3 regions of the Salipaludibacillus sp. HK11 genome follow, and region 1 is predicted to be linked to each of the others. Evidence: riboswitches for the same ligand, from Rfam matches in the RefSeq annotation. Region 1 holds a riboswitch; each other region holds the start of a gene.
The links. Region 1 has a riboswitch for cyclic di-GMP ahead of ACM26V_RS05705 (response regulator transcription factor). Riboswitches for the same ligand answer to the same signal wherever they lie in the genome.
Positions count from the first base shown of each region.

Region 2: another riboswitch for cyclic di-GMP. It lies ahead of ACM26V_RS10470 (competence type IV pilus major pilin ComGC); the one in region 1 lies ahead of ACM26V_RS05705 (response regulator transcription factor).
Region 3: another riboswitch for cyclic di-GMP. It lies ahead of sinI (DNA-binding anti-repressor SinI); the one in region 1 lies ahead of ACM26V_RS05705 (response regulator transcription factor).

Region 1 covers NZ_CP181045.1:1,119,779-1,130,552, reverse strand. Annotated here, with positions in the region: partial or broken gene ACM26V_RS05735 (polysaccharide biosynthesis protein) at 1-855, opposite strand, end outside; gene ACM26V_RS05730 (CpsD/CapB family tyrosine-protein kinase) at 1,125-1,796, opposite strand; gene ACM26V_RS05725 (YveK family protein) at 1,789-2,493, opposite strand; gene ACM26V_RS05720 (alanine/glycine:cation symporter family protein) at 2,730-4,091, shown strand; gene ACM26V_RS05715 (ribose-phosphate diphosphokinase) at 4,206-5,162, opposite strand; gene pssA (CDP-diacylglycerol--serine O-phosphatidyltransferase) at 5,506-6,201, shown strand; cyclic di-GMP riboswitch class I at 6,455-6,536, shown strand; gene ACM26V_RS05705 (response regulator transcription factor) at 6,649-7,344, shown strand; gene pfkA (6-phosphofructokinase) at 7,496-8,455, opposite strand; gene ACM26V_RS05695 (hypothetical protein) at 8,660-8,704, opposite strand; gene ACM26V_RS05690 (S1 family peptidase) at 8,811-9,491, opposite strand; gene ACM26V_RS05685 (DUF4190 domain-containing protein) at 9,863-10,162, shown strand; gene rlmN (23S rRNA (adenine(2503)-C(2))-methyltransferase RlmN) at 10,213-10,774, opposite strand, start outside.
Region 2 covers NZ_CP181045.1:2,097,650-2,108,423, forward strand. Annotated here, with positions in the region: gene aspA (aspartate ammonia-lyase) at 1-170, opposite strand, end outside; gene ACM26V_RS10445 (hypothetical protein) at 260-1,327, opposite strand; gene ACM26V_RS10450 (hypothetical protein) at 1,510-2,334, opposite strand; gene ACM26V_RS10455 (PilN domain-containing protein) at 2,331-2,963, opposite strand; gene pilM (type IV pilus biogenesis protein PilM) at 2,967-3,959, opposite strand; gene ACM26V_RS10465 (prepilin peptidase) at 3,944-4,726, opposite strand; gene ACM26V_RS10470 (competence type IV pilus major pilin ComGC) at 4,852-5,286, opposite strand; cyclic di-GMP riboswitch class II at 5,372-5,453, opposite strand; gene ACM26V_RS10475 (type II secretion system F family protein) at 5,458-6,663, opposite strand; gene ACM26V_RS10480 (type IV pilus twitching motility protein PilT) at 6,663-7,703, opposite strand; gene ACM26V_RS10485 (GspE/PulE family protein) at 7,713-9,377, opposite strand; gene ACM26V_RS10490 (prepilin-type N-terminal cleavage/methylation domain-containing protein) at 9,614-10,048, shown strand; gene ACM26V_RS10495 (PilW family protein) at 10,053-10,505, shown strand; gene ACM26V_RS10500 (hypothetical protein) at 10,599-10,774, shown strand, end outside.
Region 3 covers NZ_CP181045.1:4,833,947-4,844,720, forward strand. Annotated here, with positions in the region: gene ACM26V_RS22905 (antibiotic biosynthesis monooxygenase family protein) at 1-121, shown strand, start outside; gene ACM26V_RS22910 (DUF5366 family protein) at 240-800, shown strand; gene ACM26V_RS22915 (transglycosylase domain-containing protein) at 841-2,712, opposite strand; gene ACM26V_RS22920 (PrkA family serine protein kinase) at 2,962-4,857, shown strand; gene lepB (signal peptidase I) at 5,224-5,814, shown strand; gene yhbH (sporulation protein YhbH) at 6,056-7,222, shown strand; cyclic di-GMP riboswitch class I at 7,517-7,607, shown strand; gene sinI (DNA-binding anti-repressor SinI) at 7,635-7,772, shown strand; gene ACM26V_RS22940 (hypothetical protein) at 7,901-8,134, opposite strand; gene ACM26V_RS22945 (YbjQ family protein) at 8,391-8,708, shown strand; gene ACM26V_RS22950 (hypothetical protein) at 8,788-9,354, shown strand; gene ACM26V_RS22955 (manganese catalase family protein) at 9,573-10,466, shown strand; gene ACM26V_RS22960 (PAS domain S-box protein) at 10,640-10,774, shown strand, end outside.

The DNA of each region.
Region 1 (10,774 bases):
TGCCCCGGTTACCAATACAACTTTTCTATTTTTTTTACTTGAAATTCTTTTGTTATCTAGTTCAACGGGTTTTCTACCAAGTAACTCTTCTACTTTTACTTCTTTAAATTGACTAACAAAAGTTCTACCGGTGATAAGATCTTCAATCATTGGTAGTATTTGCGTTTTCACTCTTACTTTCAAGCATTCTCTGTAAATCTTATTTAACTGTTGCTTTTTCAAAGAAGGAATAGCGATCACTAAGTTTTCAATATTATATTTACTTACTAATATTGATATATCTTCTATTTTTCCTACTACCTGTATACCGCAAATATCAAATTTTTGTTTATTTAGATCATCATCTACAAATATAACTGGCAATAGATCACATGTATTATTATTTAATAATTGTCGCACAATCATTGTTCCAGCTGCCCCTGCACCAACAATCATCGTTCTTTTTTTGACGTTTTGATTATTTGGATGGGATAACTTCTCTTTTCTCATTCGCCACCAAAACCTTGCTCCACCAATTAGTACAATTTGCAATAGCCAAGTTACAAAAAGAATTCTATATTGAATATGAAAGAATAACAGTTGTTGAATCACTGCATTTAATAAGATTGAAAAGCTGAGCGTCTTTAAAATTATTTGAAGTTCTCCTACGCTAGCATATTCCCAAACTTTCTTGTTACGTCTAAATAAATATGAAACTAAATGATAACTAAATAGAATAATCGTACTAGAAAACCAAAAATTTGTATTAAAATAAATGGATGGCTCATTTATAATCGTGAAACTTGAAATGAATGCAAATAAGATTAGGATAGAATCCAAAATGAGAAAAAATGAAACTCTTCTTTTATTACTCATGATATCCCCCTTTTATTATAAGTAATGTTATTTATCCAATTCATTTTTAAAAAAATATTTTATTTTTACTCCATGTAATCTTTGCATAAGGTTACATGGAGTAAAAATAAAACAAATCGGGCATTTAACCCTTCCTCACACCATACTATTGACGACTAGCGTCTAAGGTTTTTTCAAACCCACAGTAAAATCGAGTACCTCCGATTTATAAAGGTAAGGAGATATCACCTAAAACTATTCTCAATAACGAACGAAAAAGTGTAAAAAAATTAACTGAATACCCTTTTCATCATAGGTAGCTTTTTTCCAATAAATATAACTCCTAAAATATTTACCTCGTATGCTTCAAGTGCAATTTTTGCCTCTATCATTTCATCTATATCCGTTCTTTTGTCCTTTATAACTAAAACAGTCCCATCACTTTTTGAAGATATGAGCTTACCTGTATTACCAACGAGGGCAGATGAATTATCTATAAAAATATAATCATGAGAAGTCTTCGCTTCATCTAAAAGTGATTCCATTGCTGATGTCTGAAACATCGTTTTAGAATATTTAGAATCAGGCCCTGATGGTAATACATTTAGTCCTGAGAAACGTGTTTTAAGTATTGCGTCTGAAAGTTTCAATTGACCAACAAGTACATTACTCAACCCTTGCCCATTATCTACCTCAAATAAATGATGAAGCATTGGTTTTGCTAGGTTGCCATCAATTAGCAGAACTTTGTGTCCCTCGCTCGCAAAAATCATAGCTAAATGACAACTAGCCATTGTTTTACCTTCTCCTGACTGCGGAGATATGATTGAAAATGATTGATACCCTTTTCTAAATGAAGTGAATTCAATATTTGATTTAATTTGCTGATAATCATCCCATAGTCTTGGTTCCGACTTGTTGTTAAATAATAGTAATTTTTCCCACATGTTTTTTTTAAACAATAGTTTCACCTCTCAAGGATGACTTTTTTTTGAATATGTTATTTACGTAAGGTATTCTTTTGGTATTAGATACTGAGCCAAGAACTGGTACTTTTAATAGCGTTTCAATTTCCCTTTCCGTCCTGATTTTATTATCTATACTATTAAGTAATAATGAGACACCTATTCCTATAATCATTCCTAATGCAAAACTCGCATAACTTAGACTGTTATTAGGAGGGTTAATGGGGCTCATTGAATTATGAACAAGAGATTCTGATAACAATCCAACTTCAGAATAACCCAACCTCTCATTTAAAACCTCTGGAAAGACATCACCTATTGTATTCGCTATTAGAGACGCTTTTACTGGAGAATCAAATATCACACTAACTTGAATTATTTGTGAATCTTCTAAGTCAATTGCTTCAACTTGATTACTTAATTGAGAAGCTGAGATATTTAAAGACAGTTTTTTCACTACTTCTTCCATTACAATAGGTTCTGTAATAAAGACTTTCATCGTATTCATATTGACATTTTCTTCAACAATAATAGTTGAAGTCGCTGAATAGAGCGGATCAGGCTGAGTGCTATTACTATAATAAGTACCTGCCCCACCAAAGAATATCGTCAATAAAACAACAATCCACAACCTTTTTACTATAACTTCTAAAATAGGTTTTATTTCTATCTCTTTTTTCTCTAAATCATTCATACAATTCTCCTCTCTTTATGTATAGCAGTTAAAAAATGAAATAAACCTTAATATTTATAAGACAAAATCTTATAATCTCCATATTAATTCTTAATAACGAACAAGTCAACCTTTAAATTAGCATAATTACCTATATAAAGAATTATTTTATAAAATAACTTTTATTTACGCGTATTTATGATAGAATATTCTTAATCTTTAAGGCTCCATAATCTACTTACAAAGGAGAGGGACAAGTGGAAACAGTTGAAAATATTATTGGTGAAATAAGTGGCGTCGTTTGGGGTTTACCATTAATCTTTTTACTTGTAGGAACTGGACTTTATTTAACTATTCGTTTAACATTTTTTTCATTTCGACAACTGCCATATGCATTATCATTAGTTTTTAAGAAAGGAGACACAAAATCTAAGGGAGATATTTCTCATTTCCAAGCATTAATGACAGCATTAGCTGCAACAGTAGGAACAGGAAATATTGCAGGGGTTGCCTCTGCTGTAGCTGTTGGTGGGCCAGGTGCGGTTTTTTGGATGTGGATTACCGCTTTTGTAGGGATGGCGACGAAATACGCTGAAGCTATTCTCGGAGTTAAGTACCGGGTCGAAAATGAAAATGGCGAAATGTCAGGTGGCCCTATGTACTATATTGAAAAAGGACTTAACTTGAAATGGCTCGCCGTCATTTTCGCTGCTTTTGCTGCGTTCGCTGCTTTTGGGATAGGAAATATGGTTCAGTCTCATGAAGCAGCTGGTGTTGCAAGTCAGAATTTCAATATTCCGGTATGGGCAACAGGGATATTCTTAGCTGTTCTAGTAGCTTTAGTTATTATTGGCGGAATTAAAAGTATCGGAAAAGTTGTTGGTGTTATCGTACCAGTTATGATTATTTTTTATATTGGCGCAGGCTTGCTTATTGTACTTAGTAACTTCGCTGATGTCCCAAGTGCTTTTGCACTAATATTCACTGATGCATTTACAGGTCAGGCTGTAGCGGGTGGTGCTGTTGGGGCTGTAATCCAACAAGGGGTTGCTCGAGGTATCTTCTCCAACGAAGCAGGTCTTGGTACAGGAGGAATCGCCGCAGCTGCTGCGAAAACTGATTTACCTGCGAGGCAAGCTCTCGTTTCAATGACACAAGTATTTATTGATACAATCATTGTTTGTACAATTACTGGTTTGGCACTTGTAATGAGTGGGGTGTTTGAAAGAGCAGATGATTTTGATTCTGCTGCTCAGTTAACTTCCGCGGCTTTCGAGCAATACTTACCAGGTTTTGGTGGTATTATCGTTGCAATTGCATTGTTATTTTTCGTATTTTCAACAATAATAGGCTGGTCATACTTCGGTGAAAAATGTTTCACCTATTTATTTGGTATTAAAGCTGCGATGCCTTACCGAATTGCATTTGTTATTGCACTATTCATTGGTGCTGTTGTCTCCCTAGATGTTGTTTGGGGATTCGCAGATGTCATGAACGGTCTTATGGCCTTTCCTAACTTAGTTGCCCTACTACTACTCTCAGGTGTGGTTGTAAATGAAACGAAGAAGTTTAGAAAGAAACGTCAAGAAGAAAAAGCAGAAGAGAATAAAGCTAGTTAACATTTAAAAAACCTGTGCCTTTGAAAATTTAGGCGCAGGTTTTTTAAAAAAGAGACAATCATTATAATATAATTGTCTCCCTTAATATAATCTTGTAAACATTAATCCTATTTCTTAATCAAATAATGAGCTAACTGATTCGTTATTATGAACTCGTAAGATACCTTCGGCTAATAACTCACCTATAGAAAGAGAGGTAATTCGTTCATCCCTTTTTTCTTCCGTTTGGTAGATAGAGTTTGTAATTACAACTTCTTTTAGCTGCGAATGACGAATTCGTGCAACAGCTGGTTCGGACAGAACACCATGAGTACAACACGCATAAACTTCATTCGCACCATTTTGCATCAAAGCAAGTGCTCCAGATGTTACTGTTCTTGCTGTATCAATCATATCATCAATGATAATTGCTGTCTTACCTTCAATATCTCCAATAACATTAATACCAAGAACTGCGTCCGGAGCATCACTTCTTTGCTTATCCAAAAACGCAATTGGGCAATCAAGTTTATTTGCTAGCGCTCTTGCTCTTGACGTTCCAGCATTTTCAGGTGCAACAACAACTATGTCCTGTAGTTTTTTCTCAAGAAAATAATTCGCAATAATTGAATTAACATTTAACTGATCGACGGGAATATTGAAAAACCCTTGAACTTGAGGAGCATGTAAATCAACCGAAATAACCCTAGTCGCACCAGCGGCTTCCAGCAAATTAGCAATTAATTTTGCTGTGATAGGCTCTCTTGATCGAGCTTTTCTATCTTGCCTTGAATAACCATAGTAAGGGATTACAATATTAATAGTCTGCGCTGATGCTCTCTTTAAAGCATCAATCATAATAAGTAATTCCATTAAGTATTCATTACCTGGTTCTGCTGTTGATTGGATTAGATATGTATCAAAACCTCTTATCGTCTCTTCAATATTCATCTGAACTTCTCCATCTGCAAAACGTTTAATTGAACATTTACCTAACTCAACTTGCATATGCTCTGCAATTTCCTCAGCGAGAGGTGGATTGGAATTCAGTGTAAATAATTTCATCTTTGATAAATCTCTATTATTGCTCATGTTTCCCCTCCATAATTCATCATCTTTGAACTATTCTATCACAATATTTATCATCTGTTGATGTAAATCGTATAAAAGCCTTTTATTATTTATTGTCCTCTTAACACTATTTTATTCGATGGCTAAGTTTTAGTCAGCAAAAATCGATAAATTCCTAATATAACAATAGTGCAAGTTTAATGTTGAGGCAAAATTAAAGCTTTAGATCTTCCTATTATCTATACTAGATAATTGTATAAATAGTGGTAAAAAGGTATAATTTAATGGATGTGTTTATATTCTATAAAATACTTTTTAAAATATTCAGTTTATGATATTAAAGGATTCGATTGGACGTGATCATTTGTTAAGAAGAAACATACCTAATGGCATAACGATGTCAAATTTAATTTTCGGTTTTTTATCTATTGGATCAGCATTCATGAGTGATTTCCAAAACGCAGCGATTTTCATCTTAATCGGAATGATGTTAGATAGTATGGATGGTTGGATGGCAAGAAAACTTGATGTAGAAACCGCTTTTGGTAAAGAATTAGACTCTTTAGCGGATATTGTTACTTTCGGAATAGCTCCTGCTATTTTAATGTTTGGTACTACCTTTTCCAATATGGGAATGATAGGTCTTATGATTGCGGGTATGTTCCCTTTTTTCGGTGCGATTAGGCTTGCAAGATTCAATATAGATGAAGAAACAACATCTTCAAAAGGTTTTTTTACAGGAGTGCCAATAACTGCAGCAGGTGGTATTATTGCACTATTAACAATCTTTAATTTTATCGTTCCCCAAGCAGCTATTTCTGTCATTTATACATTGTTATGTGTTTTGATGGTCAGTAAATTGAAAATCCCTAGTTTAAAAGAAGTGCCAATTCCAAAGTATGGAACTATTATAACTGCATTGCTAGCTTCAATGCTTATAGTAACAGGTTTCAACGCTTCTATTGAATATTCAAATTGGATTATTTTTGCTATATTACTTTATTTAGCATTTATGCTCATTCATTTTATATTGAAGAAAAAAAGATTGAATTCAAAGTAATACTAAAAAGACCACTGATTACTATTAATCAGTGGTCTTTTTTATATGAAAGTTGATTATCTTTAAAAGTCCTGTATTATTGATAAAAATTTGTTTATTTTATTGACTAAGGGGTATTAAAAGTAACATAACGTATAGGAAATTCCCTCTCTTTTACAATAAAATAAGAATTCTGTTGAAATTTGTAGATAATTGTTGTAAAATTTAATAGTAGTAGTTCTTAGGTATCGTATTTGCACTAAATTGACAATTGAAACGTAAGTGGCAAAACTGTGGAAACACAGTGACGCAAAACTATAGGGGCTAAAGCAATGCTACGCCAGCCAGTTGCCGTTTCAGGAGAACATCCTGTTACAGGGGTGTTTTTTTTCGCTCCTTTATTGAGGCAGTTTGCTGACTTTGTATAGTTCACTATAGTGAAAAAACTATACACAAGGAGGTTCACTCATGTTACAAATGAATGTAAAGGTCCTAGAAGAAGATCGAAATTCTCTTGTATTTAACGATCCAATGAACTTAATTTCAGATTCGGTTAAGAAAGAAATGAGCGACCTTATTGAAATCTACGAGTCCAAAACTAAAGTTCCCGCTAAAAATGATTTAAGAAATTTGACTTTTTATAGTATACAAGGTTATGACGATCAAACAAAACAATTTCTTGCAGAACAGACCAAATGTGGCGATGAACAGTCTATAAATCTTCTCATCGTTGATGGCCCACTCCACACAGACTTATTGAAATTTTTACTTTTACCCGTTAATGGAATTGTAACGATACCTTTTCTAACAGATAATTTTGACTTTGTTATGGACGGATTAGCACAACATGATGTAATCTTAGAACATGGGTTGCACAAAAAATTAAGTAAAGATTTGATACACAAAAAGTCATTCTCTACACCTATTAAACAATTTATATTAAATAAAAATAAAATTTCAATTGATTTATCCGATCGAGATCATCAAGTTCTACAGCTGCTTTTAGATGGGCATAGTAATTCAGAAATAGCTGAAAAAATGCATTTTGCCAGATCTACCGTTTCAACAATCATTAGTGCTCTACTTAAGAAAATGAAAGCATCTGATCGAACGGATGCTACAGTTAAAACTATTCGATATGGATGGGTAGACTGTTATAGGTGAATTTTGTTACTAAAAAACTACTAAAGCATGATGATAAAAATCATGCTTTATTTTTTGTTACTTCGCATATGTAAGAATTGCCCCTGGACTTATGGATTTACCAATTTGTGTCTCAACTTGAAGGGCAATGGCCTGTGTAATTTTTTAGTCATTAAATCGAAAGTATCTCAGTTAAACGAAACAAATCATTGTCGAATTCTTTGTTCACTTCTAAAGATTCTGTAATATTCATATAAAATAAATGATTATCTTTTATTCCTATCACTTTATTCGTTTCTCCTTCAATGAGCAGTTCAACTGATTTCACCCCCATTTTACTACCCAAAATTCTATCGAATGATGATGGATCGCCACCTCGCTGAATAAAACCTAACGTTGTTTTCCTTGCATCTACCCCTGCTTCGTTTGCTAATTGGTTCTTTAAATTTGAAGCACTGCCTGATCCTTCTGCGAGTAAAATAATGTGATGAAGTTTCCCGCGTTTTTTTCCATCGTTCAATTTTTTAATTATTTCATCCATGTCAACTGGTCTTTCAGGAGTTATAATTATTTCCGCTCCACCAGCTATTCCAGCATGAAGAGCGAGATCCCCGCAATTTCTCCCCATCACTTCAATAATTGTTGCCTTTTCGTGAGAGGTTGATGTATCGCGAATTTTAGAGATCGCTTCCAAAACTGTATTAACAGCAGTATCAAATCCAATTGTATAATCTGTATAAGCTAAATCGTTATCAATCGTACCAGGGATCCCAATCGTCTTAATCCCCATATTGCTTAGTTCCCTCGCACCTTGAAATGAGCCATCTCCACCAATAACTACAAGTCCATCAATGTTATTTTCCTGTAATTTCTTCATCGCTATTTTTCTACCTTCTAAAGTTTTGAACTCTTCACAACGAGACGATTTCAACATCGTTCCACCTTTATGAATAATATCTCCAACAGAAGACGCTTCCATCTGAGTCATGTCACCATCAATTAAACCTTGAAACCCTCGATTGACTCCCATCACTTCAATATTATGATAAATAGCGGAACGCACAACAGCACGTATTGCGGCATTCATACCTGGAGAATCTCCTCCACTTGTTAATACGCCAATTTTTTTCATTTTAAAGTCCCCCAAATATATTTGATGTCTGACATCCAACATATATTCTATGTTACACAGTATTTTAAAAAAAATCTAGCTTTTTTATAGAACGCTTTCAGCTTTTTATCTATTCATCGAAGAAAATCATTAAAATTATTAAATAAAACAAAAAAAAGCAGTCACATGATTAACTACTTTTTTTCGTTTAAATTGTGATCCAAGTTACTTCATATATGAAATCCCGACGATGATTAACAAAACAAACATGACAACAATAAGAATAAAAGACATTGAATCACCCGCCTTTATCATAATAACTTACAGTATATGTTATGTTAGTTCACCGAGTTTCGATTGGATTTCTTGTATTTTGCTAGTCTGTATAGTCCATGAATTCAACTAAATCTTCGAGAGGAATAGCAAGTCCTACTTTTGTCCTTGAACCCTCATGTTCCACTCTTGTTGTAGCATAAACGACTCCAACGACATATCCTTGATCATTAATAACGGGACTTCCACTACTACCTTGATAGATAGGTGCATCGAGCATAATAACAGGCTGGGCTCTGCTTTGGAATGTAGTTGTGCCAATTAGATTACCTTCGTTTGCAATATAATTAAAGAAAAGTGGATTACCAATAACATAAACTGGTGAACCTACTTCCCAATTTTCTTCAAACTCTAATACTGGTGGAGAATAATCGCCGGGGTCAATCTTAAGAATTGCAATATCCGACTCTTCATTTTTTTCTACGACATTCGTAAGAAAACTTTCACCATCTTCAAATGTCACTACAGGTTGTGGGTCATTACTTACAACATGTTCATTCGTCATAATATGTCCATCTTCTGAAATGTAAAAGCCAGTTCCTTTGCTATTACCTGCTCTCACAACCACAATGGATTCTTTGTAGAGTTGAACGTCTTCATTATTAGACAATTCCTGCGATGTAGCAATGAAGTCTATAGCAGGGAGGTTAAAGAGCTTTGGCCATATCGCAAATACGTTGCTTAGTAACGCAACAATCAGTAACGAAGCTATGAAAATTTTCATTCCTTTTCTTTTTATCTTTGGTTGTGATACTCTCTCTTCGGATTCTCCCTCTGGATTAAAAAATTCTTCTTTTGTGTAATATCTTTCACCATCAAAAAATAAATCTTCTTCTTTTTCTACTAAAGTTTTCTTTTCGGGTTTATCATTTCTATTATTATATTCATGCTGATCATCTGTAATCGTTTTCCCCTCCCATTCAACACACCGGCCGCCATTCTTCTCAAATATCTTATCATATAATGAGCGAGATGACAGTGTCGTGAAATAATATAAAATATTAAATCTTTCAGCTTCTATTTTAATAACAATTGTTACCTAATAAGTTTCCATGTAAAATAGAACGATATAATATAAAGAAATGAGGAGTTTTAATGGAAAATCAAAACCAAGATAACTTTCAGGAAAAGAATGCCTCTCAATACAACTACAATGTTAAAGCAATTATTTCCGGTGTTACTGGAGCTCTTTCAGTAATATTCTTTTTTTTAATACTACCAGTAGGTATGTTTCTCGGTTTTTTTAGCGTTTTATTTGGTATTATCGCATTATTTGAAATAAAAACAACAAAACAACACGGGAAACTAATCGCTGTACTGGGCTTTATTGGAGGCGCAATCACAGTAGCTCTGCCATTTCTCGTAATCTTTTTTGCAATTATTACAGGTTATTAAGTATTAGAAATAAGACCTCGCAAGAACTGCGAGGTCTTAAGTGAACGGATTTAAACGTTAGATTTCGCTTTTGCTTTATCCTTTTGCATTTGTTTACTCCTTAACTGACCACAGGCAGCATCGATGTCAGACCCTTGTTCATGACGCACGCCACATTGAACACCATTTTTCATGAGAATATCAAAAAATGTCAGAATGGATCCTTTTTTACTTTGCTTGTACTGAATATACTCATCCACAGGGTTATATGGGATAAGATTAATATAAGTCAGCTTCTTTTTGTCCTTGACTAATTCTACCAGCTCTCTAGCATGCTCTGGATTATCATTAACACCATCAAGCAGAATATATTCAAAAGTGATTCTTCGGTTTGTGTTTTCTAGGTAATAATCAACAGCTTCCATTAATTTTTCGATGGGCTGTGCTTTATTTACCTTCATTATGCGGGTACGGAGTTCATTGTTTGGAGCGTGAAGTGAAACGGCCAAGTTAACTTGAAGCTTCTCATCAGCAAATTGATATATTTTCTTAATAATACCACTCGTTGAAACGGTAATATGTCTCGCTCCTATCGCTAATCCTCTATCACTGTTAATAACTCGGAAGAAGTTC
Region 2 (10,774 bases), 980 kb from region 1:
TTCACATAGCCAAACGCTTTAATTAATTCACTGTGGGGCGGATATCCTGTTATTGGAAAGTTCTCTTGAGCCCTGATTGTCTGAATCCCATAATACGCATGGGCTGGTAATTGTTTCTCCCCCATTAGATCTCGTTCTATTCTCGTTTTATCTGAAGATGATCTATTCATATCCGACCCCTTTCCGACACTAACGTACGTTATCTCTCTCTTTGTTATCATTATTTAAGATGCACAAAAGAGTTCCGAGTTATAGAAAATTAAGCTTTTTCGAGAGTAACGATTAGCTGTTGATAAATAATTAACCCATTCAATAGAGATTCTTGCATTTCCCAGGCAAACTCAGTAGTTGAGAGGTTTGATGAATAAACAGCCATTACTGATTGGCTTGCGTCCATCCACTGCGAAGAGAGCGCGGCAATCTCCTCATTTGTTGTATCCATCTCATCGTAAGCATCCTGCCAAGCTTGTCCTGCATCGAAAAGCTCCGTAACAGCCTCATCAGAAGGTGCCTCCCCTACAATATCTTGAACAGCTATATTAGAAGCGTGGGCCATCCAATTTACTCCCTTCGTTACAAAGGTGTGAATATCTTCAGGAACTTCTATTTGATCATTCAAAATCTCAAAAGGTTTTACATACGTTTCTTGCCCCTGATCTTCTATGTGGTTCGCTAAGACTTCAGCCTCTTCCCGCGCGAGGCCCATTCCTACAAATAAAAAATGAGTGCCATCGTTTTCAAATAATAAAGAAGGAAAACCTTTTTCTTTAATCAAGGTAGCCATTTCTTCTCCCTTTTCAATCGTTGAGAAAGCACCCGCTTGGACGACATGTGCATCAAGAGAGGAAAGATTTGATGGAGATTGTCCATTAGCTACCCCCACCGCAGAATCAGAAATCCCAATTTCATTTGATGTGACTGCTTGATCTTGTCCAACAGTTGTGTCATTGCCTGTAAATAATGATAATAACATCATTCCAAATGCTCCACCGACTAGAATCGCAGCAGAGACTGACAGAAATACTTTATTTTTAAAATAATCTAAAGAAAATTTATCCCAACTTTGTTTATTGTTTTTTCTTTTAGAAGGAGGCAATTTAGGACTACGCTCACTTCTCCCGTCGTCCCAAAAAGGAGCATTTTCCTCTTCATAAAGCTTGCGACGTTTATTAAAGTCGATAACTTTTTGTTCCTCGTTTTGCTGTGAGTCATCATCTTTTACTAATTGCGTTTCTATCTTTTCTTGACGTTCAGGTTTTATGAGATGATCTTGAATCCTTTTATATTTACCATCTAAACGAACGAGAACTTCCTTTTCTTTCCTCATAATAAATCGCTCCTTTCTTTTCGGAACAGGCTTTACTATAAGTCTATTAACGAATCAAAAATGATAGAACCGATTCATATAAGAAAAGTAGAAGGTAATTCAAGTTAAAATATATTGTGAATTTAGACATAGAATAGACGCACTTGAGAAAGATAGATTAAGTAGATTAATACTATAATCGCTTATGGATTTCGATAAATAGGTGTATCTTTCATTGCAGGATCAACGAACGGTCTTCCAGGTTCATACTCACCAAACGCTTCTACTAGGTCATCTAAGTAATAGGTACTTACATGTACGTCAAACGATAATATTTCCGAATTAGTTTCTTCTGTTTGATTCATTAAGAATGCTTCTTCTGACGGCGATGCAAATGATAAGGCATCAATTTCTGTAAAACGATCTAATTGCTCAATTTCATAAAGAAATTGAAACAACTGGTCATAAGAGTCTGCATCAATAGACAATGTTGCCATCACTTGGTTAACCTCTTCATCTTCACCTACTACGACAACAGAAGTTTCTTCCATCTCAGCGACGTCCCCTGACGTCAAATCCAAATTATCCTCTAAATCTGGACTAACATTCTCATCTTCATTCGTATCTTCTAGGCTTTCATCATTTCCTTCTGTTTCTGGCTCGGCTTCTTCTAGCTCACTGAAATAGCCATCTTGCAGAACCCCTCTGGAAAACATATAGCTGTGGACTTCTGTATCAGATATGAGCTCCGCTTTTTCCAAATCCAACATCCAATGATCAAGCCATGGGTGAACAGGTAAAGTACGGAGTAACGTATGAACTTCATGCTCCTCGTATGTCTCAACCGTTTCCTGTGAGTTTTGAATAGATGTCAACACTTGTTCTTCCGAAGAAAGTTCGAGCTCTTTTTCTGATACATCTTGTTTCAACGGTTGTATTACGAAAAAGAAATAAGCGAGTAGCCCAATCGATAAAAGAACTAATACAACAATTAATGTCGTTTGAACTTTTTGGAAATCTACATTCATTGTTGTACCTCCCCTTGCTCATTTTCTCGCTCCTCAACTAGCTCATCCCACAAGTCCACGTTAGAAAACACAGACATATTTATAGTGATCGTGTATGAAGCATTGTATCTCGGCATCACTGATTCATCAGCACTGTCTTCGTCTTCAGGAACGAACAGATCTTCGGTAGTTACGTCATTAATCATTACTTCCTCAAAAAGAAAATGCGCATTAAGTGCATGCAAATAACTTGCAGCTTCTCTTTGTGATTCAAACTGCACATCTACATTAACAGTTGATGGCTGCTGGTAATGGAAATTTGTGAAGAAGCCTCGCTCTGGAAGTTGCTCCGCTAAGGTGCTCACTAAACGCGTTGTTGGTTTCCGCTGAGATTCTAACAGTTCTACAATTGTATCTAATCGCTTTTCTTCTGAACTAGAATCTTGTTCTTGGTTCCTCGTTGCTTCTTGTAGCAGACGAACTGTGTGAATTTCTTGCTCTAAGTGCTCTTGTTCCCGTTCTAAATTTTGCTGGTATAAAAAAGCAAAAATAAATACAATGATAAATATTATTAGTAAACTTGAAAACAGATAAATAAAAATACGTTTTCTTACTGGTTTTTTAGGTAGTAAATTTATTTCTACATTCATTATTTACACCTCTTTTAGACAAAGGCTGAGAGGAAGCATAAAACGATATGGAACATATATGTTCACCTTTGACAAAATATCTAAAGATTTTTCCGTCTCTACATTAATTCCAATCGAATCTTCTAACAGTTTTTGAATAAGTAATATTTTAGGATGATCACCTGTTAAGAAGATTTTCGTCACTTCTTTTTCACCCTTGTTCACCGTATACTTATAGAAATCGATAACTCTTTCCACTTCAGTGAAAGAATCTTGCAGTTCTCCTTGCACTTTTTCATCTTCTTTACAAACCCACTCAATGAGATTTTTCTCTTGGCTCACTTCCCAGTCTTCTCTGCTAAAACTTTGCGTGATATTCCGCATGAACACAGGCTTATGTTCATCAAATATACTAATGTTGATTGAACTAAGGTCCCATTCAAGTTGCATCACTTGCTCATCGATCTCATCCTTATGATCTTGCATATACAATCGATACATTGACAATGGTGCCACATCAGCAACGATAGGATTCATTTTCAACTCTTCAAAATGAGAGACATATTTGTTGGTTAACTGTTCCGGAACAGCAAACAAAAGAATTTGTTTTATTTCTCTTTCCGCTTCATCATTCAACAAGAAAAAATCAAAGTACGCTTCATCAAATGGTAAATGAATCGTTGAACCAATCTCAAAGTTTATGTATCCTCGAATTTCTTCTTTTGATAGATCTTTAGGGACGTCTATTTGGCGAAAGAAAATAGACGAGTCTGGAACTAAAAACTTAATATCTTTACGTTTAAGCTTCCACTCTGTCACACACTCAGATAGTATCATCTCAAAACTATCTTCATCTATAATTTTACCTTTTTCTAAAACACCTTCAGGGATAACTCTCTCAAAATAATTAACGACCGTATCTACCGCCGGCTGTTTCGTCACGACACAGCGCAAGACATGATCTTTTATTTGAAAACTCACTTGCTCCTTTTTTCCAACTGTTATGATAGCCCCCATACAAAACCTCCATACATGAATACATTGATGTACCAATGAAAAATAGCCTCATGATAAAAATAACTGACCATTGCACCGATTGCTATAAACGGCCCGAATGGAATAGAACTTTTCCGCTGCGCTTTTTTCATTATAACGGCTGCAATCCCAAAAACCGCACCGATCAGAGATGAAAGAAAAACTGTCAGTAAAACGCCTTGAAAACCTAAGACGACACCGATCACTGCCATAAGTTTAATATCTCCGCCACCCATACCGCCTTTTGAGACAATAGCAAGAAGCAGAAAAAGAGTAAAACCAAATCCAGCACCAGCTAAACTATCCCACCAAGGGGAAAGTGGTTCAATCAATCGTAGAATCACTAATAAAACAAGAAAAAATAAGAGGATTTTATCGGGAATGAGCATCATTTCCAGATCTGAAATCGAAATGATTGCTAATAATGATATGAATACTAAAACTACCAGCAATTCTTTTGACCATCCCACCATGAGTGGTGAAATCGTGAAAAGACATGCCGTTGTCAGTTCGAAAAATGGGTATTTAACTGAAACAGACGACTGGCAGTTACGACAGCGTCCTTTTTGAAAAAGAAAGGAAACGACGGGAATAAGCTCTATCCATGTCAATGTCTTTTCGCAGTTTGGACAATGGGAACGTGGTTTGACAATCGAAGTCCCTTTCGCCACGCGAAGACCGACAACATTATAAAAAGAGCCTAAAACGAGTCCAACAAGAAATAAATAGAAATGAAGAAATAATTCCATGAGTAGACGTCCTTTCTTGAGAAAAGAAAAATGTAGTAGTAATTAATAATACTTTTCAAATTCTTATATGTAAATCCCTCCCAGTAGGAGGGATTTGTTGAACCTGTTAAGATTTAATTATCCAATCAGTCAAATAAACTTCTGTCTAAATTGGACGCGAGTATTGCTCCTCCAAAATTGTTTTCTCCAATAACATAATCCCCTTCTATATCTGCAAGATAAACTCTATAAACTCTATTCTCATTGCTATCATCTCCCATGTAGACCGTACCATCATTGTAAGATCCTCCCCCCCATGGATCTTCTATTTCTTCAAGGTAACCTCCATCCACCAAATCATCTAAACTTACACTATCCTCACCTGGATTACTTGCATCATAAAGTCTAGCTGAACTAATCATCTGTTGTGCATTGGCAATATGAGCATCTTGCCTTGAATTATCAATCAACCCTCCTACACTAGGTATCGCAATTGCTGCGATGATTCCTAGTATGACGACGACAACTAGTAACTCGATGAGTGTTAAACCCTTCTGATTCTTCAACATTCTTTTAAACATGTTTGTTTCTCTCCTTTTTTCTGTTTTATTTTTTGGCTTTACACAATTCCAATGTCTGTCAACATCAAGATTATTTGCAACGCCTATATTTTTTGGCCGGTTGCACTACTCGCTCCAATTGACCTAAGTGCCCAAATAATGGTCAAAATTCATTGCTCCATTGTTATCTCATTAAACTTCTGAGTAAATTTGAAACATTGGGACGATAATGGAAATCACAATCGTTCCGACAATTACTGCAAGGAAGACAATCATAACTGGTTCAATCAATGCCTTTAGCTTATCAGTAGCATATTCCACTTCTTTTTCATAAAACTGCGCAACTTTTGTCAACATTTGATCGAGTGATCCGGTTTCTTCACCGATCGAGATCATCTGCACAACGAGCGGTGGATAAACCCAGTGCTTCCTCATTGGTTCTGTTAATCGTTGTCCACTTTCAAGAGCATCACGTGACTGTTTTAACGAGCGCGATATTACTTCATTTCCAACGACACGCTCGACCATTTGCAGAGACTGTAAAATTGGTACTGAGCTAGAAAATAATGAACTCAGCGTTCTCGTCATTCGAGCAAGTGCTGCTTTTTGCAACAACGGACCAAATACCGGGAGTTTCAGTAATGCATAATCGACATAATATTTCGTCTCTGGCTTTTGCACCACTGCCCAAAGTGATATTCCTACTAAAACAAACAAGAGAATAATTAACCACCATAATTGTGCAACTACGTCACTTGCTCCTAGGACAAACAGTGTGATACCAGGAAGCTCACCTCCTACATCACTGAGCATCGAAGCAAATGTTGGCACCACCGATGATAACAAGAAAATGATAACAGCTATCGCAACAACGCCTACAATCGCAGGGTAGGCCAAAGCCGCCTTGACTTTTTGCCTTGTTTCATGCTGCTTTTCGAATTGAAGCGCCAATTGATCTAATGTCTCATCTAAGGCCCCACTCGCTTCACCCGCTCGCACCATATGAATAAAGATCACAGGAAACACTTTTTTGTGCTCTGCCGCTGCATCTGAGAAAGCGCGGCCAGTGACTAGTTCGTCTTCAATTTGATCAAGTGCTCTCCCTAGTGCTTTACTAGAGGTTTGTTTTGCGAGAATTGCTGTTGCATCTCTTAATGACACACCAGAGTTTAATAGAGTAGAAAATTGTCGCAGAAACATCACGAAGTCTTCTAATTTCACTGGATTCCCTATTGAAATGTCTTTATTTAAAAACGTCGATTCCATTTGTTCAATCGAAGCTAAAGCCAATCCTTGCGTCCTTAATTTTTCAATCACCTGCTTTTTCGTTTGTCCTGAAATCGTTCCTTCTTTTTTCAAGCCATTCTTTAGTTTTCCTTTGTATTTAAATTGAGGCATTAGCCATTCCTCTCCTGCAAGTACGGATAAACTTCTTCATGACTGACTTCTTTTCGATTAAGCAATTCTTGAATCGACATTTCCAACGTATTCATACCTTCTTTTCGGCTCGTCTGCATGACATTCTGGATTTGGTGAATCTTCTCACTTCGAATCATGTTTGAAATTGCCGGATTATTAATTAAGATTTCTGTAGCTGCTCTTCTTCCTTGGCGATTTGCAGTTGGAAACAAGCGCTGTGAGATAATTGCTGTTAAAACACTAGCAAGTTGAATTCGTATTTGCGCTTGTTGGCCTGGTGGAAATACATCAATGATTCGATCAATTGTCGCAGGCGCACTAGACGTATGCAGCGTAGCAAACACTAAATGACCGGTCTCTGCAGCCGTAATCGCTGTAGCAATCGTTTCTAAATCTCTCATCTCACCGACCAAGATTACATCTGGATCCTGTCGAAGCGAAGCTCTAAGACCATTCGCAAACGACATGGTGTCACTGCCTACTTCCCGTTGATCAATGATACTATTTCCGTGCTTGTGCAAATATTCAATTGGATCTTCTAACGTAATAATGTGCTTCTTTTGCGTTTCATTTATATGTTTTAACATTGCTGCTAACGTTGTAGACTTCCCGCTTCCAGTAGGTCCTGTTACTAACACTAATCCCTGTTTTTTCTCAGCTATTTTAGTTAAAATTTGCGGCATTTGCAAATCTTCTAAATTCGGAATACTAGTTGAAATCACTCTAATCGCCAAACTAATATGTGACCGCTGGCGATAGGCATTAATACGAAAACGCGACACTTTTGGAATACCGTAAGAAAAGTCTACTTCGCCTTTTTCTTTTAGTGTCTCATTATAATCCGCTGGCAATAATGCTTCGGTCATCCCTTTCATCATATCCGGCAAAATCACTTCGCTATCCATCCTTACTAAATCACCATTGATGCGAAACACAGGTGGCATTCCGATAGTTAAGTGAAGGTCAGATGCTTGAATCGAAACGGCTTTTTTTAATAAGTGATTAATTTTTTCTTCCATGACTGTCACCTACTTTTCTGTCACTACTCTAAGTACTTCTTCCGTCGTCGTAAGTCCATGAATTACTTTTTGTAACCCATCGTCTACAAGAAAAGCCATCCCTTTTTCTAAAGCATAGTCGCGAATCTCTTGACTCGATTTTTCATTCATAATCATGTATTTGATCTCATCATCAATGACTAGTAATTCATGAATAGCTAACCTTCCACGGTAGCCTGTCATGTTGCACGTCGGGCACCCTTCTCCATAGTGAACATGAGTCGCATCAAAGTTACGACGTGAAAAAATATCTTGTTCTCGGACCGTGACTTCTCGAGATGTCTTACAATCTCGGCAAATCCGACGAACCAAACGCTGTGATAAAATGCCTGAGATAGAAGACCCCAATAGAAATGGTTCAATCTTCATATCTATGAGCCGATTAATCGTACTAATTGCATCATTCGTGTGAATCGTGCTAAGAACAAGATGTCCAGTTAACGATGCCCGAACAGCAATTTCGGCAGTTTCTGAGTCTCGAATTTCACCAACCATTACCACATCAGGATCTTGCCGTAAAATAGCACGTAAACCGTTAGCAAATGTCATGCCTACTTTCGTATTAACTTGAATTTGATTAATACCTTCAAGTTGATATTCGACCGGATCTTCTACAGTGATGATGTTGACTTCTTCCGTATTTAGCCGATTAAGCCCCGCATATAACGTCGAGGACTTACCTGAACCTGTAGGCCCAGTAATTAAAATTATTCCATTTGGATTTTCAAGAAGGCCTTTAAAATGATTTAAATTCGTTTCACTAAAACCTAACTTTTCCATGTCATTTAAAGAGTTGCTTAAATCAAGGATACGCATGACAACTTTTTCACCATAAACTGTTGGTAACGTGGATATTCGTAAATCTACTGGATGAAAGTCAATATTAACTTTGATCCGTCCATCCTGAGGCACACGTGCTTCAGTAATATCCAAGTTCGCCATAATCTTCACTCTAGCAGTTAACATATTTTGCATATGTTTTGGTATTGTCCGTTCTGACCTTAAAACACCGTCAATTCGATACCTTATCATCACTTTACTTTCTTGTGGGTCAACATGTATGTCACTAGCTCTCTCTTGCACTGCTCTTAAAAGCAATTGATTTACTAACTTAACCATCGGTGAATCTGCATCACTAGATTCGTTAATTTCATTAGACTTTGCTTGCATATCATCTTCATCTATCATATCTTCGAGAGACTCATCTAAATCATAGTATTTATGAATTGTACGAACAATGTCATCTTTCGTTGCAATCGCTACTTCAACTTGAAACCCCGACGATAATCGAATATCATCGATAGTAAAGTAATCCATTGGATCAGCCATTGCTATAAAGAGCTTGTCCCCTTCACGTTTTAGGGGCATAATGAAATTTCTTATTGCTACTTCTTTCGCGATCATACTCGTCACTTTCGGATCGATCGGATAACGATACAAACTCACATGGGGAATACCAAGTTGAAATTCCAATACTTCGATTAACTGCTGTTCCGTAATAAAACCTTGTTGAAGTAAAGAATCCCCTAATTTTTGTTTGTTTGTTTTATGCTTAAGTGCCTGTGAAAGTTGGTCTGCAGTGATTAAACCAGTATCCACGAGGAGGTCTCCTAAGCGTTTTCGTGATTTTTTCACATGCCCACCACCTTTAGTTTTTTATTTCTTCCTACTAAATATATTATAATAGTTCTCTATTTTGAATTTAATTAGGTCAATATTCACAAGTGATTCTTTTAAAATCCACTATATATACCTATTATAATGTATAATAGGATAAAATAAAGCAATTTAACAAATAAAAACAGAGATTTATTATCCATTTTATTTATTTGATATAAAAAATTAGGTGGTGGTTTAAAATTAGAATAATAATGGATCATTTATATACTAACGAAGAAGGTAGAACATTAATAGAAATTCTAGTTTCTATAGTTATTATTTCGATTGTTGTCATTCCATTTTTGTCTGTTTTTATTCAAACTACTAAATCTATCAATCATTCAGATACAATTCTTGATGCAACCTATTTTGCTCAGACTCATATGGAAGACATTCATAATATAAGTGAAACTTATACATTTGATGAAGCCATATCATTTTTAAATACTGATTCGAAATACTCTCTGATTAGTAATAACGAAACAAGTTATAACATTTTAATTGAAACTGACAAATATTTCGGAGAAATTGAAATACAAAAGGTAAATGATTCTAATTTAACCCAAATCGTGATATCTATTTATGAAGATAATAGTAAAAATAAACTAGAAGCAAAAATGGAGAATTATGTTACATGGGAGAGTTAACATTATGAGAAATTTATTGAAAACATCTAACGGATTAACACTAATTGAATTACTTGTATCAATAACACTGCTCTCTATGGTTTTATTCATAATAACTTCTATCCATCTTTTTTCTATAAACCAATCTAATCATCAAACAACACACATAGAACATCAATCTAATGTTCGTTTAGTATTGAACACAGTTACAAAAGAAATTAGGAAAGCCCAAGAAATTGTACTATTAGAAGAAGGAAATGATGATAAATTCCATAAAATTGAAATGAACGAAGTCTCATACGAGTTTTATGAATCAACAAACACGATAAAAAAAAATGAGATAAACTTCGTTGAGGATATTGGGAACTTTTGGGTTAAAGAACACAATGATGGAAAGTTAGAAATCTTCGTTGAAAGTACACAATTAACGAATGGGAAAAAGACTCAGTTTAGCACCGAGATCTATACTAGAAAGTAGGTGATACTTTTGTCAAAAGATAATATAATAATACGCTCACTCACAAATCAAAATGGAATATCCTTAATAGTTGTATTGATATTGTTGACTGTTATGTCTATCACTGCTGTAAGCCTATTTGCACTAACTGCAACTAATTTAAAACTCAATGCAGGTGAAAGAGATTATCAATCTTCTTATTATATCGCAGACTCGGGAATAACAATATTTTTAAACGAAATAGAGCCTCAAATAGTTAATTTGTACTTAGATAGTGCAAATGAAGGCGA
Region 3 (10,774 bases), 1.5 Mb from region 1:
TGAGAGTTGGGTAAATAGTGACGCATTTAAACATGCACACAAAAAGCGCAGAGAAAATTTGGATAAAAGCCCGACGACAGGTAACAAGATTTATGCATACCATGTAGACCACCATTTGTAAGTGGGAAATTAAGCAACCAATTTGCTTTGTAGTTGGTTGCATTTGTTTTGCAAGTAAATGAAAGTAACGAAGAAGAAACGATCAATTAATTCCATGCCGGCCTAAACTAGGAGTTTTAATGATGAAAAATACATATTTAACAAGCCATTTCCCTTTAATATCAATTGTTTTATTTAGTTTGGCTTTCTCAATATATATGGAGAGAGTTTTGATTAATTACTTGCAAACCATTGGGCTTTACAGTGGTATGATTGAATTTTTTTCAGAAAGTGGGATTCATCTAGCGTTATTATTTGTGCTTTGGCTATTTTTCTTTATGCTCTTTGCAGCGCTAAAATTAATTGCGAACACGATCAATGAATTATCACTATTGTTTTTTTCAAAAGATGAGGAAGGAACAGATTTAAGAAATGTGAGAAGAGGTACGTGGTTCTTTTTAATTGGAGGGGTTTTTTCAATTGTTGCTTCTGTCGACATAATCTTTCTTCTTAGTGTTTTTATATTGTCTTGTTTTAGTTATTTTATATTTTTTATCTATAAAGTTAGTGATTCCTTATCTTTTTCAGCATTAATAGGGTTAATTCTTTTTCATCTCTTTTTTTGGTTTGCCTTTGGAATTGCTGTCGCTTACACCATCGTGAAGCTTTACAATAGTTTGATTGCAAGTTTACCTTTGTAATAATCCCCCTGTAGTAAGAAAAAAACCAGTGAAAGGACTTTTACTGGTTTATTCCCATCATAATATCTCTCCATAACTGCGTGTGTAAATTTCTCTGACTTTGCTCATAGATTGATGAAGGTTCGTCTTTTCCTAGCCAAACACCGGCCGTGTAGCGATCACTTGAGCCGACAAACCATAAATCGTGAAAATTATTGGTTGTCCCCGTTTTTCCCCCAATATAATTAGAACCGCTAAACTGAGCTGCTCTACCTGTTCCATCAGAAACAGCTGTAGATAACAGATTTCTCATTTCATCAGTTGTAGATTCACTCCATACTTCTATACTTTCGTTTTTCGACTCGTATAAAACATTTCCATTTCCATCGGTTACTGATCGAATTGCTTTTGGCGATCTGTATACGCCTCTTGTAGCAAATGTAGAATAAGCTTGGGTTAATTCATTGACATTGACTCCATGCCTTAATCCTCCTAAAGCAGAGGGGAGGCGATAATCATCGGTGCTAATACGAAGAAAATCGAATTTATTAAAATATGAAAAAGCCGTATCAATACTTACCATGTCAAGAATTCTAACTGCCGCTGTATTATAGGAGTTATTAAAAGCTTCTTCAAGGGAGACCTTCCCGTAGATAGCATTTCCAAAGTTATTAGGTTCATATTCTCCTCTTTTAATTGGGCCTGCATCAATTATCGATTCCTTATTCATATTTGTTTCTTCAAGAAGCGGTGCAAAAACGAGTAAAGGTTTAATTGCCGATCCTGGTTGTCGGTAAGCGCGAAAACCATGATGAAAATCAGCTTTATTGTAAGCAACACCTCCTGTGATTGCAACAATTTCTGCTTGATCATGGTCGATGATTGACGTAGCCCCTTGAATATCAGACTGCCCAAGTTGATTATTGATCGTATTAACAGCGTGAGCTTGCACTTCAGGGTCTAAAGATGTTTCTATTGTAATTCCACTTGCTAATAATTCATCCACTCGAATTTGAAGGTTTTCTTGGATAGCTGAACGTTCATCAGCTGAAGTTGCGGCTCTTAACCGTTGACTGTACCCCTCATTAATAGATATAAGCTCTTTCAACTCGTGGAATACATAATCTACATAATCTGGATAATGATCTTGTTTTTCTAATGGTCGGAGCGTAATTTCTTCGGATTTTGCTTCGTCGAATTCTTCCTCATCAATAAAATTTTCTTCTAACATTTTTGATAATATCCAATTTTTTCGTTCATGAGTCTGTTCTGAATTATCTATCGGGTTATAATGGGACGGATTATTTGGAATCGCACATAAAAATGCTACTTGAGCAAGCGTTAAATCTTCAATAGACTCGCTAAAATAATATAGGCTAGCTGCTTCAATTCCATACACTCCATTTGCGAAATAAACAGAATTGATATAGAGTTCTAGAATCTTATCTTTACTCAATTTTCGTTCTAAATGGTACGAATAAAGTAGTTCAGTTAGTTTGCGTTCATAAGTTTGTGAGTGTGATAAATAGAGATTGCGCACTAATTGTTGTGTAACGGTACTTCCACCTTGCTCGACTTGCTGACTATTTAGATTTACAAAAAAAGCACGAGCAATACCTGTCATATCAAAACCAGGGTGCTCATAAAATGATTGATCTTCAGCAGCGATAAATGCGTCTATAACAATAGAGGGTATTTCATCAAAGGGAAGCTCAATGCGATTTTCATTTGAATAGATATCTGAAATAAGATTGTTATCTTTGTCAAGAACAACACTGTTATTTGATAATATTATTTCTTCTAATTCAATCGATTTATCCAACACTTCGTGAAGCGATTGAGCTGCAGAAAATTCCCTTGTTGTTTCCATAAATAAGAAGGAAAATACGCTGATAAATATTAAAATAAATAAATTCCCAATAATTGTCTTCATATATGTCACAACACTCTCTTGAAGTTATAGCTTCATTCTACTCTGATCTTGAGCCGGTTGGAAGTGACTTTTTTTTATAATTCATTTCAAATTAGTTTTTTGCTTACTTATCATTCAATTAGACACGAAAATTACAGTTGTAAGATCTACTTTACGATTGTTTTAAACATCGTTTTCTAGGTGAATGCATAAGATGAAACATACCTTCATTGGATTAATTACATGGGTAGATGTTGAAAGGAGGATACGATGGATATTGTTCATAAAATTCAACAGCATCGTGAGGAGCAGGAACAATTAAAATGGGAAGGAACTTTTGCCGACTATTTGGAGATTTTAAGAGAACGGCCTGAGGTGGCTCAAACAGCTCATTCCCGTGTTTATAACATGATTAAACATGCAGGAGTCACAGAAGAAGGTGGAAAAAAACGATATTTATTTTTTGATAATGAGATTTTTGGTTTAGAGGAATCAGTTGAAAAGTTAGTGGAAGAATATTTCCATTCAGCAGCGAGGAGGTTAGATGTAAAGAAGCGAATCTTATTATTAATGGGTCCAGTTAGTGGAGGAAAATCAACGATTGTGACGATGTTAAAAAGAGGGTTAGAGAAATATAGTCTAACGGATGAAGGGGCTGTTTATGCGATTAAAGGTTGTCCAATGCATGAGGACCCTATACATCTTATTCCACATCATATGCGTAAAGATTTTTATCAGGAGTTTGGTATTCGCGTTGAAGGAAACCTCTCACCATTAAATGTGATGCGATTAGAAAAGGAGTATGAAGGACGTATTGAAGATGTATTGGTTGAACGGATTTTCTTATCTGAGGATAGACGTGTAGGTGTAGGAACGTTCAGTCCTTCTGATCCAAAATCCCAAGACATAGCAGATTTAACTGGAAGTATTGATTTTTCAACGATAGCTGAGTTCGGTTCTGAATCAGATCCACGTGCCTATCGGTTTGATGGAGAATTAAACAAAGCAAATCGAGGAATTATGGAGTTTCAAGAGATGTTAAAATGCGATGAAAAGTTTTTGTGGCATTTACTTTCCTTGACACAGGAAGGGAATTTTAAAGCAGGTAGATTTGCGTTAATTTCGGCAGACGAGATGATCATCGCTCATACAAATGAAGCAGAATATAAATCGTTTATATCAAATAAGAAAAATGAGGCATTACATTCACGAATTATTGTCATGCCGGTTCCATATAATTTAAAGGTAAGTGAAGAAGAACGAATTTACCAGAAAATGATTCGAGAATCAGATATCTCCCAAGTTCATATTGCTCCTCACGCACTGAAAGTAGCGGCTACATTTACAGTGCTAACGAGAATTAAAGACTCACAAAAAAGTGATGTTGATGTGTTGAAAAAAATGAAGTTATATGACGGACAAAATGTCGAAGGATTTAACTCCCAAGATGTCATAGAGTTGAAGAAAGAATTTAGTGATGAAGGCATGAATGGGATAGATCCTAGATATGTTATTAATCGGATTTCATCAGCAATTATTCGAAAAGAATTGAAATCAATTAATGCGTTAGATGTTTTACGCTCAATAAAAGATGGTTTGGATCAACACGCTTCGATTTCAAAAGAAGACAGGGAGCGTTATTTAAACTTTATTTCTGTTTCTCGAAAAGAATATGATGAGATGGCTAAGAAAGAAGTACAAAAGGCATTCGTTTATTCTTATGAAGAATCTGCTAAAACACTAATGGATAATTATTTAGATAACGTTGAGGCGTATTGTAACAAAAATAAAATGAATGATCCATTAACAGGAGAAGAGATGAGTCCAGATGAGAAACTTATGCGGTCAATAGAAGAACAAATTGGCATATCTGAAAATGCAAAGAAAGCTTTTAGAGAGGAAATATTGATACGGATTTCTGCATATGCGAGGAAAGGAAAAAAATTCGATTACCAGTCACATGACCGGCTCAGAGAAGCAATCCAAAAAAAGTTATTTGCTGATTTAAAAGATGTCGTGAAAATTACTACATCGACAAAAACTCCTGACGAAAACCAATTAAAGAAGGTAAACGAAGTAATTGCAAGATTAATAGATGAACACGGTTATAATAGTACCTCTGCAAATGATCTCCTAAAATACGTCGGAAGTTTGTTGAATAGATAAGAGCAGTAAATTGCTACTGGGGGTTGTTTCTCCAGTAGCTTCTCAATAATTGGATAAGAATAACAAAATTAACTGGTAAACAAGATATTCTCTCTTAAGCTTAAGGATATTTTGCAATTAATGCATATATCATGGCGAAGACTTCTCCGTGGCAAGTGAAGCTATAGAAGTATCACTACTACTGTTATAAATAACTGTAACCCCCAAAAATCTCAGTTGTACTGAAAACCTAAGCTTACATAGGAAAATATAATATTGATTTCATGACTTCGAGTGTTGTAAATATTAGTTTGAAATAGGAACTTTTTTGGTTTTTATTAAAGTGTAGATCCGTTGTCTTTTGATATCTAAATGGAGGAGACAAAAATGAATGTGAAAGTTGAAGTGAAGGGAGATTTTCATAAAAAAAGGTCGCTTTGGAAACAAAAAGCATGGCTTTTCCTAAAAATCACTGTAATCGTTCTCATTATTTCATTTCTCGTCCGCGGGTTTCTCTTCACAAATTATATCGTTTATGGTCAATCGATGATGCCGACCATTCATGATGGTGAAAGAATCATAGTGAACAAGATTGGTTATGAAATCAATGAACCTAATCGATTTGATTTAATTATATTTCATGCCACGGAAGATTCTGATTATATTAAGAGAGTTATTGGACTACCTGGTGATGTAGTCAAATATGTTGATGATACTCTCTACATTAACAATGTGTCCCACGAAGAGGATTTCCTACATGTTCATAAAGAAGCACATGATAATGGATTATTCACTGAAAACTTTAATTTACTAGAAATAACAGGTGAAAAGGAAGTTCCACCAGGGTATGTTTTTGTTTTAGGAGATAATCGGAGAAATAGTCTCGATAGTCGTCATATTGGATTTATACCTATAGAAGAAATTGTAGGAAAAGCAAACATGGCTTTTTGGCCACCAAAAAAAATACGTTTTTTTTAACGAGGAATCGATTGAAAATAAAGGACATTTAATTTAAATAATGACTATTTTGATAACTTTTGCAATGTTATTGCAGGAGTTTTTACTTTACCGGGTTAGTAGTATCGATGGATTTAAATTGTTTGTAGATAGGCTTTTCCAATGTTGAGAATTTTGACAACTAACTGTCCATTTTGCATAGGATAGACTAAGAGAGATCGAAGTTAATCATATATATAATAACATGAAGGAGGGAAAACGGATGATAAACCGTTCGGGGAAAAATTATATTGTCTCTCAGGAGAATTGGTCCCTCCACCGGAAAGGTTACCAAGATCAGCAACGTCACCAAGAAAAAGTCCAAGATGCGATTCATAAAAACTTACCAGATTTAGTTAGTGATGAAAGCATTGTAATGTCAAATGGTCGCGATGTTGTAAAAGTTCCAATTCGTTCATTAGATGAATATAAAATTCGTTATAATTATGAGAAGAATAAACATGTAGGGCAAGGTGATGGTAACAGTAAGATAGGTGATGTTGTTGCGAGAGATGGAAGTAAACAAAAAGAACCAGGAAAAGGAGACAAAGCTGGGGATAAGCCTGGAGAAGATTATTATGAAACAGAGGTTTCAATTGCGGAATTGGAATTGATGCTATTTAGAGAATTAGAATTACCAAATTTGCAGAAAAAAGAGGAAGACAATACCATAATCGAAGATATTGAGTTTAATGATATTCGTAAAAAAGGATTAATGGGTAATGTAGATAAAAGGAGAACAATCCTCGAAGCATTGAAACGTAATGCGATGAAAGGTGAAGCAAGTGTTGCACCGATTTATAACGATGATTTACGGTTTAAAACATGGGAAGAAAAAGAAAAACCAGAATCAAAAGCTGTGGTAATAGCAATGATGGACACTTCTGGAAGTATGGGAAGATTCGAAAAATATATGGCTCGGAGCTTTTTCTTCTGGATGACAAGGTTTTTAAGGACAAAATATGAGACTGTTGAAATTGTTTTTATTGCCCATCACACAGAGGCTAAAGAGGTATCGGAAGATGATTTCTTTATGAAGGGTGAGAGTGGTGGAACAATTTGTTCATCTGCGTATAGAAAAGCACTTGAGGTAATAGATGCTAAGTATCCTCCATCTAGCTATAATATTTATCCTTTTCATTTTTCTGATGGAGACAATTTAACTTCTGATAATAAGAGATGTACGCAGTACATTCAAGATTTAATGGAAATATCGAGTTTTTTTGGATATGGAGAAGTTAACCAATATAATAGAACTTCGACTCTTTTAAGTGTATATAAGAAAATAAATGATCCGAAATTCCGATATTACGTTTTGAAAGAAAAAGCGGATGTTTATCAATCACTCAAGTGGTTTTTTCAAAAAAATCAGCATGAATTTATACATTAACTTTCTAAAAGGATGATCTGTATTAATGCAGATCATCTTTTTATATAAAATACATATCTAATTACCTATAAATTTAACTATTATAAACAATAATAAATATATCTATTTAATTTATTATGTCTTTATATCTATTTACATCATAATATAAAAATATTATCATTCAATTAACGGTTCGTAATATAGAACAAAAAGGAGGCGGATTGTTTATTAAGTGTTTTAATTCGAGGTATTTTAGAAGGGATGGAGTATTTGATCGCTATTCGTTCTTTATAACGAATAAAAATTCCGCTGCTCATTAAGAAAAGGCAAACCTATTAAAATGTAGGACGCAAAACTATGTATCTAAGGGAATAGGAGGAAATCCTAGGGTTGCATAGTTGCCTCTAATGAAGTGCATAAGGAGGATAACCTCTTGCTAACATTTAAGAGTGAAGAGAATTCAGAACAAGAATGGGCCTTGCTAATAAAATCGGCATTAGAGCAAGGGGTGACACCTGAAGAAATCCGGATTTTTCTATACGAAAAAAATCACGGGAGTCGGGAAACTTAGGAATTTTGTTGTTTTATATTGCTCTAAAAAACATTTTTAAAATAACTTTCTATCATTATAGAATTCAACTGAATTGTTGTAAGCTGCAATCCATTTCCCAAATTAACGAGTGGGGAGAGTAAATTCCTCTACTCACTCTTGGGGTTCTTTTCGATAAAAAAAGCCACAGAACGATAAAGACCAAAAAGTAAAACTGCCGCAAGCAATGACCCAGACATGTAACCTGCAGTGAAATTACGTTCAATAAACCACGCTTCATTTTGTCCTACAAAAATCCCTATTAAGATAGAGCTAACTAGTATGCTTGTAATGATGAAAAAATGCCATTTATTTTCTTTACTCATTTTTTTGAATGAATCCATTCCTGATCCCTCCTGATAATTCCATATTACTTATATTATAAGGCTAATTGTAAAACGGCGCAATCTGAACAAGCAAGTTGATGTTCATAAGTGGTCACAGATGAAATTTATTAAGTAATTCTTGAAAATTGCGCCCTAAAAAACATTCCATTTAATATTCACTTTTTAAATTGTTCTTAAACAGCGACAAAAAAAGGAAACTTTTGTCGGTTATTTTCGTAAATCAATTATCAAAGTATACGAAGGAGGAACAAAGATGATAATTGTGAATACAGAACAGATTGCAGGTATGGAAATTGTTCAAGCTTTAGGTGTGGTATCAGGAAATACAGTACAAGCGAAACATATTGGAAAAGATATTGTTGGAGGATTAAGAGGATTAGTTGGTGGGAAAATGAAAGAATACGAAGAAATGTTCAATGAGGCTAGAGACATCGCTGAAAAGGAAATGATTTCACGTGCTGAAAAATTAGGTGCAGATGCAATCGTGAACGTCCGTTATACAACTTCCACCATTATGCAAGGATCATCAGAAGTGATGGTCTATGGTACGGGAGTGAAATTGAAAAAGTAAGATGGGTTCGCACGTTGCAGTTTTTTATTGACAGTTGCTAGTTGCTTTTAATGGATTTAGAGAGGAGAGGCAGTTGCAGATGAATCAGAAATATTTGTCGCTTTTATTTTTGACATCACTTCTTATGATTGGGTGTTCTATTAAGAGCGAAGATGGTCAGAATGACAGTGATCTTGAAGGGTTTATTGAATCCGAAAAGATCGTTTCTGAAACAGAAGCAGGAGAATTTGTATTGCGACTTGTCTCAGAAAAAGCAAGGTATAAACTAGGGGAAAAAGTTGATGTAAGAGGAAAATTAAAATACATTGGTGAAAATGCCGAAATAGAAATTTCCCACTCTGAAAGTCCATTTTTCTTTGAAGTGATCGAAGTGAATAGAGGAGTAGAAATCCCTTATTTCTTGAATGAAGTGCTGGAAATGACACTCCTAAAAAATAATGAGTGGTATGAAGAAGAATTCCATAAAAGAATAGACAATCATGCTGCAGATGAATACGATGAATTTTTTCAAATATTTATGGTAGAAGAAGGATTTCCAGTGGGAGAATATGAAATCGAATTAAGAGCAGACTTTCTCACATCTGCTGGTGAGGAATCTGAGAGCCATAACTATAATACATCGATTGTTATTGATGTGAAAGAATGAATCTGTTAGGTTTTTTAAATTACACTTTAAGAATGTTTAACTTCGCTAAAGGATTAAAGTATAAGATAAACTAAGGCTTTCGCCATGAAGGACTTGGCGACAAGCCAAGTTTTTCTAATAGAAGTATTAGGTCAAGTCCTTCCCATCATATAGATGATATGTAGATATTAGACAGTAGTGAAGAGAGATTATCTTGATCATCTGGAGGGATTTAATAAATGATTTTGAGGATGGATAAGCTTTTAATTGATTTGCCTAGGCCCGAAAGCCCTGATGCGAATGCAGCTGCAGCGGTTCAAGAATTACTTGGTGGAAAGTATGGTGAAATGTCTACTTTAAATAACTATATGTTCCAATCATTTAATTTCAGGCAAAAAAAGAAATTTCGTCCGTTTTATGAATTAATTGCTAGTATTACGGCCGAGGAATTTGGGCATGTGGAATTAGTATCGAACACGATTAATTTAATGATTACTGGTACGACGTTTCCAGGAGATCCGAACATTGCGCCTATGGAAAATGCGAAAGACAAAAGAAATTCCTATCACTTCATTCAAACGGCGCAAACTTCTCTTCCAGGAGATTCGATGGGTAGACCTTGGTCAGGTGATAATGTCTTTAATAGCGGAAACTTAGTACTTGATTTACTTCATAATTTTTTCCTTGAGTGCGGAGCTAGGACTCATAAAATGAGAGTATATGAAATGACTGATCACCCTGTTGCTCGTGAGATGATAGGTTATCTTCTTGTTAGAGGTGGAGTCCATGTGCTTGCATATGCAAAAGCATTAGAGATCATGACGGGAGTCGATATGAAGAAAATGCTACCGATCCCAGATTTAGATAATCGTAAATTTGATACAGCTAGAAAGTTTGAAGCGCAAGGGTCCCAACGGAAACTTTATACATTTAGTCCAGAAGATTATCAACAAATCAGCCAAATATGGAAAGGAAATCATCCGGATGGCGGTCAACTTGAAGTTATTAAAGGAGCGCCACACGGAGGGCCAATCCCTGATTTGGAAGAGGTTCCAGAAGAGTTTGCTCCAGGTGTCTCAGAAGAGGATTTCAAAGAAATAGCCAAACGATTGCAAAGATCAGCAGGACTATAATTCAACAAAGTATGACACGGCTATCTACGAATAGTCGTGTTTTTTATCATTTTATGAGGAGTCAGGTAGATAAAAAAAGTCAAGACTTTAAAAAAAAACAGAAAAAATGATCAATTATTTGGTAAGATAAGAATAAGTTGCCAATAGATTTGAAAGATAATGAGGTGAAGATAGTGTGCACATACGAGAGTAATCAATTTGCAAATGGTATTGGTTCAATTATGGGAGGAAATGAGTCAACTACTGACTCATTAGTTGACTCATTTTCTCAAACCATGGATCTACTTTCAGAAGGTATCCTTTTTTTA